Regions from separate parts of the Alkalibacillus sp. S2W genome, predicted to be linked through region 1. Evidence: predicted binding sites of a transcription regulator. Region 1 holds the regulator's gene; the other holds the start of a gene.

The links. The regulator CtsR, encoded in region 1, represses protease genes until heat stress. The targets are predictions, from matches to a motif close to ATGGTCAATAAAGGTCAAACA.
Region 2: clpP (ATP-dependent Clp endopeptidase proteolytic subunit ClpP) is a predicted target of CtsR. The motif match lies at 3,902-3,922, and genes of this name have one in related genera.

What each region holds. Positions count from the first base shown of each region.
Region 1 is NZ_CP177234.1:94,193-105,040, reverse strand. Features, by position in the region: gene clpC (ATP-dependent protease ATP-binding subunit ClpC) at 1-64, opposite strand, end outside; gene ACKXGF_RS00585 (protein arginine kinase) at 84-1,151, opposite strand; gene ACKXGF_RS00580 (UvrB/UvrC motif-containing protein) at 1,151-1,690, opposite strand; gene ACKXGF_RS00575 (CtsR family transcriptional regulator) at 1,705-2,169, opposite strand; gene ACKXGF_RS00570 (MgtC/SapB family protein) at 2,366-3,040, opposite strand; rRNA gene rrf (5S ribosomal RNA) at 3,213-3,328, opposite strand; rRNA gene ACKXGF_RS00560 (23S ribosomal RNA) at 3,421-6,350, opposite strand; rRNA gene ACKXGF_RS00555 (16S ribosomal RNA) at 6,524-8,088, opposite strand; tRNA gene ACKXGF_RS00550 (tRNA-Ala) at 8,214-8,289, opposite strand; tRNA gene ACKXGF_RS00545 (tRNA-Pro) at 8,301-8,374, opposite strand; tRNA gene ACKXGF_RS00540 (tRNA-Arg) at 8,382-8,458, opposite strand; tRNA gene ACKXGF_RS00535 (tRNA-Leu) at 8,467-8,556, opposite strand; tRNA gene ACKXGF_RS00530 (tRNA-Gly) at 8,563-8,637, opposite strand; tRNA gene ACKXGF_RS00525 (tRNA-Leu) at 8,646-8,730, opposite strand; tRNA gene ACKXGF_RS00520 (tRNA-Lys) at 8,734-8,809, opposite strand; tRNA gene ACKXGF_RS00515 (tRNA-Thr) at 8,876-8,952, opposite strand; tRNA gene ACKXGF_RS00510 (tRNA-Val) at 8,962-9,037, opposite strand; rRNA gene rrf (5S ribosomal RNA) at 9,048-9,163, opposite strand; rRNA gene ACKXGF_RS00500 (23S ribosomal RNA) at 9,330-10,848, opposite strand, start outside.
Region 2 is NZ_CP177234.1:2,165,710-2,176,557, reverse strand. Features, by position in the region: gene ACKXGF_RS11480 (vWA domain-containing protein) at 1-1,571, opposite strand, end outside; gene ACKXGF_RS11475 (AAA family ATPase) at 1,581-2,453, opposite strand; gene clpP (ATP-dependent Clp endopeptidase proteolytic subunit ClpP) at 3,270-3,848, opposite strand; tRNA gene ACKXGF_RS11465 (tRNA-Arg) at 4,056-4,127, shown strand; gene ACKXGF_RS11460 (YkvA family protein) at 5,101-5,508, opposite strand; gene istA (IS21 family transposase) at 5,672-7,204, shown strand; gene istB (IS21-like element helper ATPase IstB) at 7,201-7,959, shown strand; gene ACKXGF_RS11445 (GNAT family N-acetyltransferase) at 8,475-9,032, shown strand; gene mscL (large conductance mechanosensitive channel protein MscL) at 9,201-9,626, shown strand; gene ACKXGF_RS11435 (ASCH domain-containing protein) at 9,715-10,068, opposite strand; gene ACKXGF_RS11430 (class I SAM-dependent methyltransferase) at 10,270-10,512, shown strand; gene ACKXGF_RS11425 (class I SAM-dependent methyltransferase) at 10,519-10,848, shown strand, end outside.

The DNA.
Region 1 (10,848 bases):
CAGCTTCTTCTTGAGATAAAGCTAACACTTTTTGTGCTCTCTCTGTAAATCGTCCAAACATCATACCTGTTTGCCTCCTTCAATTAATATTGCTCTAATTGTAATCGTTCACGAATTAGGTTCGCTCTAAACCAATCACGTTCAGCTGGTTGTAGGGATTTCTTCGCGTAGTGTTGTAAAAAGCCCGGCTGCGTTAGCACCATTAACTCATTCAAAATGGTTTTTGAAATGTTTTTGATTAAACCTAAATCGATGCCTAATCGGACATCTGATAAGCATTTGGCCGCTTCCTTCGATTCAATGATGCGGCTATGTGCCAACACACCGTAAGACCTAAATATCCGGTCCTCTAACTGTATACCCGATTGTTGCATCACCCATTCACGAGATTGACGTTCACTTTCAATCACTTTGCTTACAACACTCTGTAAATCTTGAATAATATCCTCTTCTGACTTACCAAGTGTCATTTGATTGGATATTTGATACAACGCACCGAGCGCTTCACTGCCTTCTCCATAAATACCACGGACGACTAACCCTAACTTGTTGATCTCTGGAGCCAAGCGAGTCATTTGATTCGTCATCGTTAACGCTGGCAAATGCATCATAACCGATGCACGCAAGCCTGTGCCGACATTAGTTGGACAACTAGTTAAATAGCCTTTTTCTTCACTAAATGCATATCTTGTTCGTTCTTCAAACCAATCATCTAACTTCTGGGCTTGTTGTAAAGCTTCAGATAAGCCTAGGCCTGGATAATAGAGTTGAATTCTTAAATGATCCTCTTCGTTAATCATCACTGAAGCCTGCTCATTTTCTGAAATTAGCACCGCACCTGTTTGAGTATTTTCAGCTAAATTAGGACTCATCAAATGTTTTTCAACCAAAACCCGTTTTTCAACCGGCTCTATATCAGCCATCTTCACTAACTGAAACTTTTTAAAATCCTCATAAGATTGATTGTTAAACTCTTGTTCAATATGTTCGAGTACTTTCTCTTGTGACGACTGATCTCCACTTGTCGGGAAAGGCACTTCTTCCAAATTGCGGGCCAAACGGATTCGTGTGCTTAAAACAATATCCGAATCCCGACCTTCATCATTCATCCATGGGCTGATGGCATCATTAATAAAATCTTGTAAAGACATTACGCTTCACCCCCATGACCATCATGCAGTTCCTCTTTTAAATGACGGATACGGTCTCGAATATTCGCAGCTTCCTCGAAATCTTCTTCATTAATTTTTTGCTGCATCTGTTCTTGGAGTTGATTAATTTCCCGGTGTTTATGCAAATGACCGCCTAGTCTCTTCGGAATTTTACCAACATGTTCTGTATTGCCACTATGAACACGTTTAAATATCGGGTCTAGATAATCCGAAAAAGCTTCATAGCATTGGCTACAACCGAATTTACCTTGATGTCGAAACTCATGATACGTTAAGCCGCATCCTTCACATTGAATCGATTGTGCAGAGGTCATCTGTTGTTCCGTTTGGTCTTTTGTTTGATCAAATGGGAACATATTCGTTAGAAAGTGGTGAAGGGATAAGTTTTCATTTGCAAAATCCATATAACCCTCACCTTGAGCACATTGCTCACACAAATGCATTTCTTTCTTTTGTCCATTAACGACTTGCGTGTAATGAACAGAGGCTTCTCGCTCTTGACAGTTTTGACATAACATTTTAACCCCTCCAATCAACCGTGCATTTTGATGGTCGTTAATAGTTCTTTAAAAATCTTAGCACGAATAATATCACGATCTGGTAATGGTATATCCAGAATATCTCGATGCATAACTTTCTCCATCAAACGTTTTTCACGCTCTGTTATCAAATTTTCTTCCTTAAGACGTTCAACTAAATCAAATGAAGCTTGTTGAGTTAAAGGTTGATTCGATGCTAAATCCATCTCTTGTATTAAAGCTTCATTCGATTTCGGTTGTAAGCGAATAATGCGAATGTAGCCACCACCGCCACGCTTACTTTCGACCAAATAGCCTTTTTCAAGCGTAAATCGCGTATTAATCACATAATTTATTTGAGAAGGGACACATTCAAAACGGTCAGCAATTTCACTGCGCTTTAATTCAACGACATCACTCTGACTCGACTGAATAACTTGCTTTAAATACGCTTCAATTACTTCGGATATATTCCTCACCGTCGCTCCCTCCTTACTCCTCAATCATTTATAATTGATCAAAGTTTGACTTTGACTATCTTTGACTATACTTTCATTATACTGATATTTTTCTATGTTGCAAATGATTTGATTGCTTGCTTTTGTAATAGTTATTTTTGCATAAAAAAACGTGTGAACACTGGCAAAAATAGTGTTCACACGTTATCTAATACTATTATTTATTGGTTATATCCAAATCATCATTATTATAAATATAAGTGACATCATTCAATTTACTTAACTGATTTAATAATTCATGACGGTTAAATTCTTGACGTTTCTCTAGCTCAATATGGACATTCCGACGATCCATTTCATCACTTTTAATTTCCATACGTTTGATCTGTAAATGAAATTCTTCTAATAAATCAAGAATGTCTCCAATATGAGCCTCTTGATTAATTAATAAATGCAGTTGATTTTTATCCTTATGACGCGTAAATAGCTTCTCAAATGAGTTAAGAAAAATTAAACTTAATAATACAACTAATGTTGCAAGGATTCCTAAAGCATACATACCTGCACCAATAACTAATCCCAGTCCAGCAACAGTCCAAATAGACGCAGCCGTTGTTAAACCTCTAATCGTCATACCATGAACAAGAATCGTTCCTGCTCCTAAAAAGCCAATCCCACTGATTACATAAGAAGGAATACGAGCTGGATCAAAACGGACTGTATCATGATCGTTAATATAAGGGTCAAACCCATAAACTGATAGTAACATCATCACACAAGCACCTACACCAACTAATATATGAGTACGGAAACCTGCTTGATGGTTTTTAAGTTCACGCTCAAAACCAATTAATCCACATAATACCGTCGCAAGTAATACACGATATAACATGGTATCAAAATTTTCATTAATGAATTGTTCATTTATATATTGAATGAAATCCATTTCAATTACACTCCTCTTTTACACCAGTCCCCTTTTATGTATGAATACTATTTAATTATTATTCCATCATAAACAAAAAAAGCTAAGAAGACAATAAATCTCTTAGCTTTAACAATATGCCCGGCGGCGTCCTACTCTCGCAGGGGAAGAACCCCAACTACCATCGGCGCTAGAGAGCTTAACTACTGTGTTCGGCATGGGAACAGGTGTGACCTCTCTGCCATAACCACCGGACTTCATATGATTGTATTCAATTGAAGGTGAAGCACCTTCAAAACTAGATAAGATCGATGATACCGCGCAACGTCGACCAGGCGTCTTAACCGTTAGTTAAGTCCTCGATCGATTAGTATCCGTCAGCTCCACGTGTCACCACGCTTCCACCTCGGACCTATCAACCTCATCGTCTCTGAGGGATCTTACTTGCTCGAGGCAATGGGAAATCTCATCTTGAGGGGGGCTTCATGCTTAGATGCTTTCAGCACTTATCCCGACCACACGTAGCTACCCAGCAGTGCTCCTGGTGGAACAACTGGTACACCAGCGGTGTGTCCATCCCGGTCCTCTCGTACTAAGGACAGCTCCTCTCAAATTTCCAACGCCCACGACAGATAGGGACCGAACTGTCTCACGACGTTCTGAACCCAGCTCGCGTACCGCTTTAATGGGCGAACAGCCCAACCCTTGGGACCGACTACAGCCCCAGGATGCGATGAGCCGACATCGAGGTGCCAAACCTCCCCGTCGATGTGGACTCTTGGGGGAGATAAGCCTGTTATCCCCGGGGTAGCTTTTATCCGTTGAGCGACGGCCCTTCCATGCGGAACCGCCGGATCACTAAGCCCGACTTTCGTCCCTGCTCGACTTGTAAGTCTCGCAGTCAAGCTCCCTTCTGCCTTTACACTCTGCGAATGATTTCCAACCATTCTGAGGGAACCTTTGGGCGCCTCCGTTACTCTTTGGGAGGCGACCGCCCCAGTCAAACTGCCCACCTGACACTGTCTCCGAACCGGATCACGGCTCGGGGTTAGAATGTCCGTACAGCCAGGGTGGTATCCCACCGACGCCTCCGCCGAAGCTTGCGCTCCGGCATCTTAGGCTCCCACCTATCCTGTACAAGCTGTACCAACATTCAATATCAGGCTACAGTAAAGCTCCACGGGGTCTTTCCGTCTTGTCGCGGGTAATGCGCATTTTCACGCATAGTATAATTTCACCGGGTCTCTCGTTGAGACAGTGCCCAAGTCGTTGCACCTTTCGTGCGGGTCGGAACTTACCCGACAAGGAATTTCGCTACCTTAGGACCGTTATAGTTACGGCCGCCGTTTACTGGGGCTTCGGTTCAACGCTTTGTCCCGAAGGACGAACGCATCCCCTTAACCTTCCAGCACCGGGCAGGTGTCAGCCCCTATACTTCGCCTTACGGCTTCGCAGAGACCTGTGTTTTTGATAAACAGTCGCTTGGGCCTTTTCACTGCGGCTCCCTAGGCCGTAGCCTAGATGAGCACCCCTTCTCCCGAGGTTACGGGGTCATTTTGCCGAGTTCCTTAACGAGAGTTCTCCCGATCACCTTAGGATACTCTCCTCGCCTACCTGTGTCGGTTTGCGGTACGGGCACCTCTTTCCTCACTAGAGGCTTTTCTAGGCAGTGTGAAATCCGGGACTTCGGTACTTATGTTCCCTCCCCATCACAGATCATGCGTCCGATGGACGGATTTGCCTATCCATCACACTCTCTGCTTGGGCGTGCACATCCGGTGGCACGCTTCCCTTATCCTCCTGCGTCTCCCCGTCGTTCGAACGGAAAGGAGGTGGTACAGGAATTTCAACCTGTTGGCCATCGCCTACGCCTTTCGGCCTCGGCTTAGGTCCCGACTTACCCTGAGCGGACGAGCCTTCCTCAGGAAACCTTAGGCTTACGGTGAAGAAGATTCTCACTTCTTTTTCGCTACTCATACCGGCATTCTCACTTCTAAGCGCTCCACCAGTCCTCACGGTCTGACTTCTAAGCCCTTAGAACGCTCTCCTACCATTGTCCTGCGGACAATCCGCAGCTTCGGTGATGTGTTTAGCCCCGGTAAATTTTCGGCGCAACGTCACTCGACCAGTGAGCTATTACGCACTCTTTAAATGATAGCTGCTTCTAAGCTAACATCCTGGTTGTCTGAGCAACGTCACATCCTTTCCCACTTAACACATACTTAGGGACCTTAGCTGGCGGTCTGGGCTGTTTCCCTTTCGACTATGAACCTTATCACCCATAGTCTGACTCCCAACGGTAAGTCATTGGCATTCGGAGTTTGACTGAATTCGGTAACCCGATAGGGGCCCCTAGTCCAATCAGTGCTCTACCTCCAAGACTCGCTACGTTGAGGCTAGCCCTAAAGCTATTTCGGAGAGAACCAGCTATCTCTGTGTTCGATTGGCATTTCACCGCTACCCACACCTCATCCCCGCATTTTTCAACATACGTGGGTTCGGGCCTCCAGTCAGTGTTACCTGACCTTCACCCTGGACATGGGTAGATCACACAGTTTCGGGTCTACGATGACGAACTAATGCGCCCTGTTCAGACTCGCTTTCGCTGCGGCTCCAGATCTGCTCTTTAACCTTGCTCGTCCTCGTAACTCGCCGGTTCATTCTACAAAAGGCACGCCGTCACCCATTAACGGGCTTCGACTACTTGTAGGCACACGGTTTCAGGTTCTATTTCACTCCCCTTCCGGGGTGCTTTTCACCTTTCCCTCACGGTACTGGTTCACTATCGGTCACTAGGGAGTATTTAGCCTTGGGAGATGGTCCTCCCGGATTCCGACGGAATAACACGTGTTCCGTCGTACTCAGGATCCACGCCGGAGGATACACCGTTTCGATTACCGGGCTTTTACCGTCTCTGGCGAACCGTTCCAGGTTGCTTCATCTACCGTGTATCTTGATCACTCCGTTTGGCGTGTCCTACAACCCCAAGACGCATGCGCCTTGGTTTGGGCTGTTTCCGTTTCGCTCGCCGCTACTCAGGAAATCGCGGTTGCTTTCTCTTCCTTCAGGTACTGAGATGTTTCAGTTCCCTGAGTTGTCTTCCATGACCTATGTATTCAGCCATGGATACGACCCCATTACGGGTCGTGGGTTTCCCCATTCGGACATCCCCGGGTCGACGCTTACTTACTGCTCGCCGAGGCATATCGGTGTTTGTCCCGTCCTTCTTCGACTCCTAGTGCCAAGGCATCCACCGTGCGCCCTTGTTCACTTAACTAACTCTTAACTCCATGGCGAACCATCAAGTTATGCGTGAAAAGACGCTTGTGTCTTTACTTGCTTTTCGATGCTTTGGTATCTCATCTTATCTAGTTTTCAAGGTACTTTTCAAAGGATCATCGATCCTTCAAAACTAAACAAAATAGCACTGTCGCCTCCTATATTCCTTAGAAAGGAGGTGATCCAGCCGCACCTTCCGATACGGCTACCTTGTTACGACTTCACCCCAATCATTGGCCCCACCTTCGGCGGCTGGCTCCGTGAAGGTTACCCCACCGACTTCGGGTGTTGCCAACTCTCGTGGTGTGACGGGCGGTGTGTACAAGGCCTGGGAACGTATTCACCGCGGCATTCTGATCCGCGATTACTAGCGATTCCGGCTTCATGCAGGCGAGTTGCAGCCTACAATCCGAACTGAGAATGGCTTTATGGGATTAGCTCGACCTCGCGGTTTGGCTTCCCTTTGTACCATCCATTGTAGCACGTGTGTAGCCCAGGTCATAAGGGGCATGATGATTTGACGTCATCCCCGCCTTCCTCCGGTTTGTCACCGGCAGTCATCCTAGAGTGCCCAACTGAATGCTGGCAACTAAGATCAGGGGTTGCGCTCGTTACGGGACTTAACCCAACATCTCACGACACGAGCTGACGACAACCATGCACCACCTGTCATTCGGTCCCCGAAGGGAAGACCCAATCTCTTGGGTTGTCCGAAGATGTCAAGACCTGGTAAGGTTCTTCGCGTTGCGTCGAATTAAACCACATGCTCCACCGCTTGTGCAGGCCCCCGTCAATTCCTTTGAGTTTCAGCCTTGCGGCCGTACTCCCCAGGCGGAGTGCTTATTGCGTTAACTGCAGCACTAAGGGTTGGACCCCCTAACACCTAGCACTCAACGTTTACGGCATGGACTACCAGGGTATCTAATCCTGTTCGCTACCCATGCTTTCGCGCCTCAGCGTCAGTTACAGACCAGAGAGCCGCCTTCGCCACTGGTGTTCCTCCACATATCTACGCATTTCACCGCTACACGTGGAATTCCGCTCTCCTCTTCTGTCCTCAAGTTCCCCAGTTTCCAATGGCCCTCCACAGTTGAGCTGTGGCCTTTCACATCAGACTTAAGGAACCGCCTGCGCGCGCTTTACGCCCAATAATTCCGGACAACGCTTGCCCCCTACGTATTACCGCGGCTGCTGGCACGTAGTTAGCCGGGGCTTTCTGGTGAGGTACCGTCAAGGTGCCGCCCTATTCGAACGGCACTTGTTCTTCCCTCACAACAGAGCTTTACGATCCGAAGACCTTCATCGCTCACGCGGCGTTGCACCGTCAGACTTGCGTCCATTGCGGATGATTCCCTACTGCTGCCTCCCGTAGGAGTCTGGGCCGTGTCTCAGTCCCAGTGTGGCCGATCACCCTCTCAGGTCGGCTACGCATCGTCGCCTTGGTGAGCCGTTACCTCACCAACTAACTAATGCGCCGCGGGCCCATCTGTGAGTGATAGCTAGAAGCCATCTTTGATCATCGAACCATGCGGTTCGATGCGTTATCCGGTATTAGCCCCGGTTTCCCGGAGTTATCCCCGTCTCACAGGTAGGTTGCCCACGTGTTACTCACCCGTCCGCCGCTCGTTCCACGAGCGTCCACCCCGAAGGGCTTCAGCTCGCTTCCCGCGCTCGACTTGCATGTATTAGGCACGCCGCCAGCGTTCGTCCTGAGCCAGGATCAAACTCTCCAATTAAAGTGTTTGATTTGGCTTATTGTTGTTTCTTATTTCGTCTCCGCTTTCTTCCTATTAACAAATAAGAAGAAAAACGAATTGACGACAGGCTATTTTGTTTAGTTTTCAAGGTTCGATGTTTAAAATGGTGGAGCCTAGCGGGATCGAACCGCTGACCTCCTGCGTGCAAAGCAGGCGCTCTCCCATCTGAGCTAAGGCCCCGTTATGAAGAGTCGGGAAGACAGGATTCGAACCTGCGACCCCTTGGTCCCAAACCAAGTGCTCTACCAAGCTGAGCTACTTCCCGTTTTTTATGGTGCGCCCGAGAGGAGTCGAACCCCTAACCTTCTGATCCGTAGTCAGACGCTCTATCCAATTGAGCTACGGGCGCCAAAAAAGTGGTGCCGAGGGCCGGACTCGAACCGGCACGGTAGTAGAACTACCGCAGGATTTTAAGTCCTGTGCGTCTGCCAATTCCGCCACCCCGGCATCTAATGGAGCGGAAGACGGGATTCGAACCCGCGACCCCCACCTTGGCAAGGTGGTGTTCTACCGCTGAACTACTTCCGCATAAATAATGGTGCGGGTGGAGGGAGTCGAACCCCCACGTCATAAGACACTAGATCCTAAGTCTAGCGCGTCTGCCAATTCCGCCACACCCGCAAATGGTGAGCCATGGTGGATTCGAACCACCGACCCTCTGATTAAAAGTCAGATGCTCTGCCAGCTGAGCTAATGGCTCCTAAAACGAATAGTTCATCATTAAATGCATATTTTATTTTATCAATCTGACGATTGAATTAATAAGTGGTGCCGGCCGAGAGACTCGAACTCCCAACCTACTGATTACAAGTCAGTTGCTCTGCCAGATTGAGCTAGGCCGGCTTATTAAGATGGTGGAGGATGGCGGGCTCGAACCACCGACCCCTTGCTTGTAAGGCAAGTGCTCTCCCAACTGAGCTAATCCTCCATTAATTAAAGCCCGGCGGCGTCCTACTCTCGCAGGGGAAGAACCCCAACTACCATCGGCGCTAGAGAGCTTAACTACTGTGTTCGGCATGGGAACAGGTGTGACCTCTCTGCCATAACCACCGGACAAATAACTTCAAATTTCAACGACAAGTTATATTATATTCACCCTTCATTAAAAATGCAAGGGGTTTTTAAAATTTTGTCTAAGATATTTATGGATAATCTATAAATACCTTCAAAACTAGATAAGATCGATGATACCGCGCAACGTCGACCAGGCGTCTTAACCGTTAGTTAAGTCCTCGATCGATTAGTATCCGTCAGCTCCACGTGTCACCACGCTTCCACCTCGGACCTATCAACCTCATCGTCTCTGAGGGATCTTACTTGCTCGAGGCAATGGGAAATCTCATCTTGAGGGGGGCTTCATGCTTAGATGCTTTCAGCACTTATCCCGACCACACGTAGCTACCCAGCAGTGCTCCTGGTGGAACAACTGGTACACCAGCGGTGTGTCCATCCCGGTCCTCTCGTACTAAGGACAGCTCCTCTCAAATTTCCAACGCCCACGACAGATAGGGACCGAACTGTCTCACGACGTTCTGAACCCAGCTCGCGTACCGCTTTAATGGGCGAACAGCCCAACCCTTGGGACCGACTACAGCCCCAGGATGCGATGAGCCGACATCGAGGTGCCAAACCTCCCCGTCGATGTGGACTCTTGGGGGAGATAAGCCTGTTATCCCCGGGGTAGCTTTTATCCGTTGAGCGACGGCCCTTCCATGCGGAACCGCCGGATCACTAAGCCCGACTTTCGTCCCTGCTCGACTTGTAAGTCTCGCAGTCAAGCTCCCTTCTGCCTTTACACTCTGCGAATGATTTCCAACCATTCTGAGGGAACCTTTGGGCGCCTCCGTTACTCTTTGGGAGGCGACCGCCCCAGTCAAACTGCCCACCTGACACTGTCTCCGAACCGGATCACGGCTCGGGGTTAGAATGTCCGTACAGCCAGGGTGGTATCCCACCGGCGCCTCCGCCGAAGCTTGCGCTCCGGCATCTTAGGCTCCCACCTATCCTGTACAAGCTGTACCAACATTCAATATCAGGCTACAGTAAAGCTCCACGGGGTCTTTCCGTCTTGTCGCGGGTAATGCGCATTTTCACGCATAGTATAATTTCACCGGGTCTCTCGTTGAGACAGTGCCCAAGTCGTTGCACCTTTCGTGCGGGTCGGAACTTACCCGACAAGGAATTTCGCTACCTTAGGACCGTTATAGTTACGGCCGCCGTTTACTGGGGCTTCGGTTCAACGCTTTGTCCCGAAGGACGAACGCATCCCCTTAACCTTCCAGCACCGGGCAGGTGTCAGCCCCTATACTTCGCCTTACGGCTTCGCAGAGACCTGTGTTTTTGATAAACAGTCGCTTGGGCCTTTTCACTGCGGCTCCCTAGGCCGTAGCCTAGATGAGCACCCCTTCTCCCGAGGTTACGGGGTCATTTTGCCGAGTTCCTTAACGAGAGTTCTCCCGATCACCTTAGGATACTCTCCTCGCCTACCTGTGTCGGTTTGCGGTACGGGCACCTCTTTCCTCACTAGAGGCTTTTCTAGGCAGTGTGAAATCCGGGACTTCGGTACTTATGTTCCCTCCCCATCACAGATCATGCGTCCGATGGACGGATTTGCCTATCCATCACACTCTCTGCTTGGGCGTGCACATCCGGTGGCACGCTTCCCTTATCCTCCTGCGTCTCCCCGTCGTTCGAACGGAAAGGAGGTGGTACAGGAATTTCAACCTGTTGGCCATCGCC
Region 2 (10,848 bases), 700 kb from region 1:
TTATCTTCTTCAGCATCAAGCTGCAATAGCTCTGGACCAACATTAGTTTGCAACGCGTTGTCGAATGTCATCACACGATGAAAATAGTTCGGTTGTTCATTCTCCTTCGTCGCAAAACCATCTTCCCAGAACCCAATCACATTGTGAGGAATCTTCAACTCTTTTAAGACTTCATGGAATAAAATTGCCGCTGTCTTCGTTTCTTCCATTTTATTAAACATTGAGGCCGAGCAATCAATGAGCAATGTAAATACAGCATCAATTTCATCGCTTTCTAAATCATTTTTATAAAAGACACGCGATTCGTTTTCGATTGAAAGCGGCAGCAATTGTTTTTTATCAAGACGCCCCGTTAATAAATGCGATCGTTCGGCATTTTGTTTCTGATCTAATGCTTTAAAGATCGTTTGGGATAGTTGGCGACGAAGTGGATCGATTGTCCGCAATAAATCACGATAGGCATCATCGTCAGCTTCACTCGGTTTTTCAGGATAACGATCATAGACAACGGCGTTCGCATTTTCTTTCCCGTAATTTTGTTCGTCACCCGCTTCTTGCTCACTTTTCTTCTCGTCTAAATCTTCAAGATGCTCATACTCGCTCTGATCCGTCTGCGCAGACATCCCTTGAACGCTTGCCATCGCCTGATCGCCTTCTTCAGTTTGATGAGCACCATCACCAATCATCGTCGTCTTCGTTCCTTGATCCAATTCAAATTGCATAAACGTTTGATTCTCATCGTCATTTTCATTCTCTTGATGCCATGTTTGAAATCGTTCATTGATGACATCGTCGCTCGACGTGTCATCCTCATCGTCATTATTCAGTGGATCGACACGCTTCAATTCCTCAATGACACGTTCTTCTTGGAGTTCGGATTGATGTTGAATCGGGTAAACGAAATAACGATTGATCATGTCACTATAGTCTTCTTCAAGCGCCTCTTGGATTTCCAAAACAATGCGCACGACATTACGCGTTGATTTTGATTCATAGACACGTTGGAGAAGAGGTTTAATTCCTTGTAATGTCCGATTCTGCGTCGACTTGCTTGATTTAAAGGTTTCAAAAGGTGATTCAGATGTTAAGGTTAGATAAATAAGACAAAATAGCTCATCCGTAAAATAGCTACGTGTTATGGCTGTTTGTCGTTGCGTTTCAAAATAGTGATGATACGCCTTCCTCCTCATATCAAACCATGATTTCGTACCAGGCCGACGCCTACGAATTAACCGTTCTAAGCGAATGTCTTCAAGCAACGTAAATAATTGCTCGATAAAATAGGGCATATGACTGCGATTCGTTTCTTTTTTTAGACGCAAAAATTCAGATACAGATGTCTCGTGCAATGTTCCTAAGACACGTAACAAGATATCCGTTTTATAACCCGTCTGTTGCACGTTAAACCGATGATCCCAAAAATGACTCGCCGTAATCTGCCGGTCGTCAATATGAACTGTTGCCCCAAAATGATAGTCAAATTCTAAATCCGCTTCTTTGGCTAAAACATTCACAAAGTCACGCAAAGTCGCCAATTGTTGTGTATCAACCACTTTATCATTAAATTTCACCGAACCACCTCATTCAAACAACGTATCCGCTAAGTTACGGACATTTTCCTTCTCACGGTCATCTTCCAATTTATCCACGATCGCCCGTTGGATCGCACGTTTAGCTGGAATCATATGAGCTAAATCACACGCATCAATCAGCGCACGAATACTCGCAGCATCCTCAGCAATCTTACCTTGCTCAGCCGCTTCAATTAAATCAGCCGACAATTGGACGAACGCATTAATTTTTTCTTTATCTGATAAGTTCGTTTCTGATTGAATCAACGATTTTAACTGATCGCCACCAATATAGGAAATATCAAACACGATAAAACGGTTTTTCAGCGCTTCATTTAGTCGAGTCGTGCCGATATACCCCTCATTAATCGCAGCAATGACATTAAATCCTTCTTGCGCTTGAATCCGATTATTGGTTAAAGGATTAGTTACGGTACGGCGGTAGTCCAGTGCCCCATTGATTAGCGGCAAAGTTTCTGGTTTCGCCATATTAATCTCATCTATATAAAGAAGATGCCCATTTTCCATAGCTTGAACAAGCGGTCCAGGCACAAAGTCGATTTGTTGTTTGCCGTCTTCATCATAATTAATCGTCTTAAACCCTAAAAAACTTTCCGCATCCAAATCAACGGAACAATTCACACTAAACATCGGCTGCTTCAAGTAATTGGCTAACGTTTCAGCTAGCTTCGTCTTACCCGAACCAGTTGGCCCTTTAAGCAACACATTTTTTCCTTGCATTAACGCCACGAGCGCATCCGTTAAAATCGTTTGATCATAAGGTAGATAACTCGCTTCTGTTTTTAAGTAATCAAACTCACTTGGATTGGGTTGCTTTGCTTGTAATTTAGCTTCTATTTCATTCGGTAATTCGATCGTCATCTCAGTCACTCCTTGTCTCACTGCCTTAATCGTATCATGTTAAGCGTTAAGATGAAATTGCAAGGGAGTTTACAGTTGAATGAAGGGGGAGGTGAACTGGATCCTTAATAGCATACCAAATCGCACATCAATTAGCCTACTGACTATAGCTATTGTTAGTAGGCTAATTGCGATGTTGATTTTTATAAACTAAGAAGATAATTGTTATTTTATGTTAATATAAAAATACAGTTTGTGAATAATCATACTTAACGTGCTGATGACACAGGATTATTGAATAACAGAGAGATAAAATATTCTCTGGGGGGGATTATTTGAAGAGTTTAATTGAATTCAGTTTGAGTCTTATTTTAATTATAGGTTGGTTGATATTAATAGTAGGAATTATTGGCCTTATAGCTTCGTTAATTGCAAAAGGGATGTATATAATAATTCCTTTTTCGGCAATTGTAATTGGTTTACTATGTATATGGATATACAAAAAAAGCAGATCGGCTATTCAACAAACGTGATAATAATTTTTATAATGACAGCGACGATGAAAATGAGTTTGATAAATTAGTGGATGAAATTAACAAGAAGGAAAAAGAATAATTCCATTTTTGCTATAGAGCTAAGGTGTGGCTTTAATTGAACAAAGCTATATAATAAAACAAACGCTTGGGCATAAAAATGCTCAAGCGTTTGTTGGTTGCTACTTATACAGTTATTTTAGGTGCTAATTGTAGTATTTTTAGTGTGATAGTTACAAGGACTTTTCTCAATTCATCCGCAATAAAAAACGCCCGCAATTAGCGGGCGCTCCTAAATATCTGCTTATTTTTCCATCACTTCGTCGATCAAGCCATATTCTTTCGCTTCATTTGCTGACATGAAGTTGTCACGATCAGTGTCACGTTCAACTACTTCGTACGGCTGACCTGTACGTTCAGATAGGATTTGGTTCAGTTTCTCGCGCATTTCAACAATACGCTTAGCATGAATTTGGATGTCAGAAGCCTGACCTTGCGTACCACCTAATGGTTGGTGAATCATTACTTCACTGTTTGGTAGGCCATAACGCTTACCATCTGCACCTGCAGCTAGTAAGAATGCACCCATTGATGCTGCCATACCAACACAGATTGTTGATACATCTGGCTTAATGAATTGCATTGTGTCATAAATCGCCATACCAGCTGTGATTGAACCACCTGGTGAGTTGATGTATAGGGAAATATCTTTGTCAGGATCTTCAGCTGCTAAGAATAACATCTGTGCAACAACTGAGTTTGAAATGTTGTCGTCAACTGGTCCACCTAACATAATGATGCGGTCTTTTAATAGACGCGAATAAATATCATAAGCACGTTCCCCACGGTTTGTTGATTCAATGACTGTAGGAATTAAATTCATATCGTGTCACTCCTTAATTACATGTTTTTATGTTATATGTTTATCATACCTGTTTGGTCAAGAAAGGTCAAACGAAAAACTCAATCCTTTTGACCATTATCCATCTTCCCAATTTGACGACCGATTAAACGTTGATCGATCAAATAACAAAGACATCTTGCAAAAGAAACCAGAACGAATTATAATGACTAATGCAGTTCTTTTTTAGCCCTCGTGGTGTAACGGATAACACACAAGATTCCGGTTCTTGCGATAGGGGTTCGATTCCCTTCGAGGGCATATTGAGTATTATATTGTATGAGATTGAATGTGGCTGAACCTTACTTAAACCGTTGGTGCGATAAGGTTCAGCCAATTTATTTTTAATAGACCAATTGTAATATTAAGTGCAACACCTAAAAAAGCAGCTTATAACAGTTTCGTGTAAAATGTAGATAATCACATCAAACATATAAACGGAGGTCCTGTTATGAGCTACCAATATCTTCCCACATTTGAGTGGAAAAGGATAAAATGATGTTAGACAAGAATTAGTTTTGAGCCATATTGGAAAGTAAATAAATCGAGCAGTATCAACGATTTCACGAGAAGTTAAACACAATGCCATCGGTGATACGTATTACGCTGAACAAGCACAAGACCACTAAAAAAGTGTCGTTTAAATTGTTGTCGATCGGTTAAATGGTCACAAAACCTTGCCGACCGCATTCATGCTAAACTTGGTCGACTGAACAAATCGTTCACGGTGAATAAAAGGCGACATCAGTTTCAAAACCATCTATCGTTGGTTGTATCAAGGGTGGTTATATAACGCCACATTACCAATGCTTCGTCAAAAAGACAAAAAACCCCGCGAAACAAGAGGACGATTTAATGTCGGAACATCCATTAAACATCGCCCTAAAGAAGTCCGAAAACGAGAAACATTTGGTCATCGGGAACTCGATAGTTTTGTTTGTATCCGAGGTCACAGTAAAGGTTGCCTAGCTACCTCTGTCGAACGAAAGGCAAGATGCTATACGGCAATTACAACACCTAATCGGTCCGCGGACTTCATGGAATGCGCCATTCATCAGCTTTATAGCCAATGCGTAGTTAAATTTGTTCTTCTTGTTCAGGTGTCCCGTTGTTTTTTCTTCAAAGGACCCGCTATCACGGTGCTTCTTGATCCACCGATCGAGAATAGAAGGCGTTAATTCTTATTCTTTAATTATTTCAGTTTAATATTTACAGATATGTTGAAATTATAAACTTATTCTACAGACTTATTAGAGTTACTTAATTTTTCATCTACTTCTGTAGTATCAATATCGTCACCGAACAAAACATTGAGCTTGTCTTTCGCTTGTTGTTTGATATCTTCGTCAATATACATTACTACTTGAAATAGAGCAGCAGTAAGAACAGTTAAATCATCAGCATAACCAACACCGGCAGCTACGTCAGGAATTAAATCGAATGGTAAAATAAAATAACCTAATGCTCCAGCTATTGTAGCCTTAATTGATAAAGGCACTTCGGGTTTGTTCATAGTATAATACATTAGAAGAACCACATAGATAATAGAAGAACCAGATTTAATTGAAATGTTCTTCACCTTTTTCCAAAAATTCTTTTCAGAAAAATGTTTTTGGTTTTTTTGAATGTCTTGTTCATCCATACTGTGTGCATGTAAACGCTAAACTAGATTCAACAGTTTTCCACAAATAGAAATCAACAGATTTCTACAAATAAGATTAAACAGGTCACCAAAAATACACGCCTTTTCTATATACTTAATGTAAGTTTTATAGAAAGTGAGGCGATTAGGAGTGAACCGTTTAATGGATTACATGGAGATTCATCGTTTGTATCAGGAAGGATTTTCTAAAAGTGCGATAGCTCGCAAGTTACAGATATCGCGTAACCGGGTGATTGATTGTTTGAATAGGTCATTCGAAGAAATGGAGGTATATACGCACACATTAAAAACGCGATCTAAGAAATTGGATCCTTATCACCAACAGATACTTGAATGGTTAAAAATGCATCACGATTTAACGGCTGCTCAAATCGTGGATTGGTTACAAGAAACGTTAGACATATCAGATATCGCAGAAAATACTGTTAGGAATTATGTGAATGACATGCGTGACCATTATCATATTCCTAAACAAACAGCTCAACGCCCCTACGTATCTGTTCCTGAGTTACCCATGGGACAACAAGGGCAAGTCGATTTTGGTTATGATGTGGTTCAGGACAAGGACGGACGAAGCGTCCGATTATATTTTATAGCCTTTCTATTATCGCATTCACGTTTTAAATATGTTGAATGGTTGGATCGGCCATTTCGTACAGCAGATGTTATTCGAATGCATGATCATGCCTTTCATTATTTCGGAGGTATGCCCACTGAAATGGTCTATGATCAAGATGCGTTACTCGCTGTGAGTGAGAATGCAGGTGATCTGATTTTAACGTCGATTTTTTCGGCCTACCAAGATTCGAAAGGGTTTAAGATTTATTTATGTCGAAAAAGTGATCCTGAAACGAAAGGGAAAGTGGAACAAACCGTTAAATTTGTCAAAGTAAATTTTAGTCACAATCGCACGTTCCATGATATCAAGACATGGAACGCATCATGCTTATCTTGGCTTGAGAGGACAGGGAATCACAAAGTTCATCACAATACAAAAAAGAGACCTTCCGATATGCACGCCCTGGAAAAGCCGCATTTACAGAAGGTCTCAACGCACAACATCATGAATGATGTTACTCATGATAGTATAACAAGGATTATTCAAAAGGACAATGTGATTCGATTTGAAGGTAATCGCTATAGTGTTCCACGTGGCACTTATCACGCTGAATCACCTAATCTGGCGTATATTGAAACCCGTTCGGGTTGGTTATATATTCGGTTAAAACCCGATGGCAGTATTTTAGCCCAGCATGCATTGTCTGATGGCAAGGGCTTAGTCATCTCTGATCCAGCGCATCGTGACAATCAAACATCTAAACGTGATCGACTCGTTCAACAATTAAGCGATCTGTTTCATGATGAAGAGGCATTTCAGTGGTTGGTTCAATGTCTTGATGAACGATATCCGCGTCATATCGTTGATCAATTAAGGGTGGTGAACCAAGCGGTTCGGCAATATCCGAATTATATTAATCAGGCTCTAAGTCAAATGAAGCACTTAAATTTAACAAGCGGGAATGACTTCAGAGACATTGCACACTCATTGTCTGTGCAAGCCCAACAGAAGCAACCCGTTCACGGCGAATCTCATTCAGCATATGATCACTATGAGGTTCCGGAACGACCGAGTGATATTTATACGCATCTCTTATCAGGAGGTGGGCTATCATGAGCGAGGCCTATAAATCGTTACAAGATATGTGTCGTACCCTTCGGCTAGCAGAAACAGCCAAAGCGTTACCTGAATTACTAAGGGAAGCTGAATTGTCCGGTTGGACTTATTATGAATTAATGGATAAGGTTCTGACGTATGAAATGGCTTGTCGTGAACAGAAAAATATTGAACGTTTGATGAAATGGGCTGAATTTCCTGAGCATATGACCTTTGATCAGTATAATCTTCAAGAGCAATCAGCGATTGGCGACAAACAACTCAACATTTTAAAAGAACTAAACTGGGTTGAACAATGTTTTACGATTATGATGATGGGCCCAACCGGAGCTGGGAAATCGCATTTATCTATTGCATTGGGTGTTCACGCTGTCGAACAAGGTTATCAAGTCTCGTTTATCTCGATGAACCATCTCATGTATGTTTTAAAAACACGTGACTATATCAAAAAATCCAAAACACGTTACAAACGTATTATGGATTCTGACCTAATCATTATTGATGATGTCATGTATATGACTTACGAGTCACAAGAAGCCAATCTGTTTTTTCAGTTTATTTATGATAAGTATGATAAGGCTGCGTTTATTCTGACGTCTAATAAAGGACCGGGTGATTGGGGAAAATTCTTAGGCGATTCCACATTTACAACAGCGATATTGGATCGATTGCTTCACAGAAGTGAAGTGATTACATTTAGCGAGGAGGCCGAAAGTATTCGTATGAAGTATCGACAATCTATTTTCGAGGAGTAAATGAACACTCGTCAGTTAGTTAGACTGTTTAATCTTATTTGTGGAAAATTGTTTAATTCTACTTGACGGTTACAGTGCATCATCTTTTAACTTTTCAAGTTCACTTTCATCAATATTTAATTCCTTTAAACTCTTTTCTGCATTAAGCATTTCACTGCTATACTTTTTGAGCTTCTTTAACAAAGTACTTCCCCCCTTAAAATAACTGCTTATATTACCATTTTAGTATAAACTATTTCAGAATTTTGACAAAGTTTTCTGTCTTATTGATTATTTAGGTGTATAATTAATAATTATTTCTGGATTATTACTGGATAGGAGATGGAATCCGAGTTCACGCATAAACATTCTGAATCCTGTAAGGAGTCGAAAGAAGTTGATCAGGCAAAAAAGAGATATAGCAAACAAATAGAAAGAGTAAAAGAAACAGAATTTATTAATGGTATAAAGATTAAAATATTTAAAAGCAAGATTACCTTAAGGAAGGAAAATACCTCAAAAGGGGGAAGCTTCATTTGTTCTCAACGCAAAGAATTAGCTTACGAAAAGTAGAAAAGAACGATGCCGAAAAATATCATAAGTGGAGAAATGACACGGATGTAATGTTTTCTACAAACCCATCATTAGATTTATATTCATTTGAGGATACAAAAGATTTTGTTGAAAACGTACTTATGGATAATAGTTCATCGAAAAGTTATATCATTATTGATCGGAAGAATGAAATTACTATCGGAGTTACATCGCTAATAAACATTGATTACAAAAACAGAAATGCTGAATCAATTATTGATATAGGTGAAAAAGAATATTGGGGTCAAGGGTATGGAACTGAAGCACTAAATTTATTATTAAATTACGCCTTTCAAGAACTCAATTTACATCGAGTATCGTTGAAGGTTTTCTCGTTTAATGAGAAGGCAATAAGGTTGTATCAAAAGTTAGGTTTTAAAGAAGAAGGGAAAAGTCGTCAGTCGTTATTTAGAAATGGTCAATGGCACGACATTATACATATGGGTATTTTAGCGGAAGAGTATGTTGATACCATAGAGATTTCGCAATCAAAGAGGTAACTCCCGTCTGCTAATAATGTAATAATACATACCTTGTGACCACAATCCATATCTTTTTTCATTAATTAAAACCATTCTACATCATGCCAATGCTAAGTCTTAAATATTTAATATGAATCACTCGTTATGAATAAGATTTATTATTAGCAATAGATCAGGAGTGATTCGATGTGGAATGAGTTTAGGCAATTCGCCTTGCGCGGAAATGTTTTTGAATTAGCTATTGCGGTTATCGTTGGAACGGCTTTTAGCAAAATTGTCGATTCACTAGTTGAGGATATTATTATGCCTATATTTGGAGCGTTGGCAGGTGGGACGAGCTTTCAATTTCTTGTGTTAGACCTTAATGGGGTTATTATTAGGTACGGTTCATTTCTTCAAACGGCTGTTGATTTCCTTATCATTTCATTCTCAATCTATCTTTTTATTAAATTATTTAATTATCTAAGGGGAGGTGAAAGCGTACCTTTAAAGGAATCGCCTCATCCTAACAAAGAAGTTCTAACTGAAATTCGAGATATTTTAAAAGAAGAGCAATCTGCCAAAGGAAAGTCATCCGATAAAAAGGAAGAGATAAAGGTTCGTATAAAATAGGAGAAGTTAATAAAAGCACGTTAATTTCTCCACGCATAAAATTTTATTCTTTAGCTTCTTAAAAATAATTTTATAGCTACATACGATCTTAAAGGTTCTCTCCTAATAATTTAATCTTAATCGCAACAGTACCCCATTCATTTTCTTGTTCTGGCGTATAAATCTGATAAGTTCGTTCTACCATTTCATCAATTGACTGACCGACAGCATCAAGATCACTTGCTGAAACGTTTTCGTACATTTCCTTAAATGTAGAAAAGTGCCTTAGTTCAATAATCTCGACAGTTAATGTCTCCTTGTTATGTGGAACTTTTGAAAACTTGATCGTGTCTCCTGGATTAAGTATTCTTCTTTTCTCATCATTTAATCTTACTTCCACTTTCTTTTTACCCGTCTTGATTGAATTAAAAGGCGATTCATAAAGGCCCATGTTGTGTTCCATGATCTCAACTCTCCCATCAATAGATTGCAAGTGTATTATTTCGTTCATTCTACCATAAAATGCATCCCTTTTTATTAAACCTTATAAAATCCTCTGTTTCACGATAATTTTCATATATCCTATATTCAGTCCAACTTCAGACAAATGCAAAATGTTATAGTTAATAGAGTTCGAATTCAAAGAAAGGGTGAACGAAACACGATGACAGATCAACCATTTGAACAAATAGCTAAACGATATGATAACGACAAAATGCAAGCGCTAGCGCAAGTCATTATTGAACAAGTAAGGCCCGTATTACATCAACATACTTCCAGATCATTCTTGGATTATGGAGGTGGAACGGGGCTTGTCAGTCTTGAGTTAACGGATTTAGTTGAGTCAGTGTTACTAGTAGATGCATCATCACAAATGGTAGGCGTTGCGAAGGAAAAAGTTCACTAGCGAAACATTGAAAATGCTCGTGTGATTCAAGCTGATTTTATGCAGGAAAAGCCTTCAGAAAAAGTTGATACGATTTTCATGTCACTCGTTCTCATTCATATTCCTGAAACCAAAACGATTCTGCAGACTTTATACGATACTCTGAATGACGGAGGGGAATTGGTGATTGTTGATTTTGACAAAAACGAAAACATTGATCCTCCTAAAGTGCATAATGGGTTTAAGCATAATGAATTGAAAACGCTTTTAGCTGATGTCGGTTTTCAATCAATTGATATCCAAACGTTTCATCATGGCAAGAATCTCCTTATGAATCAAGATGCATCGTTGTTTATG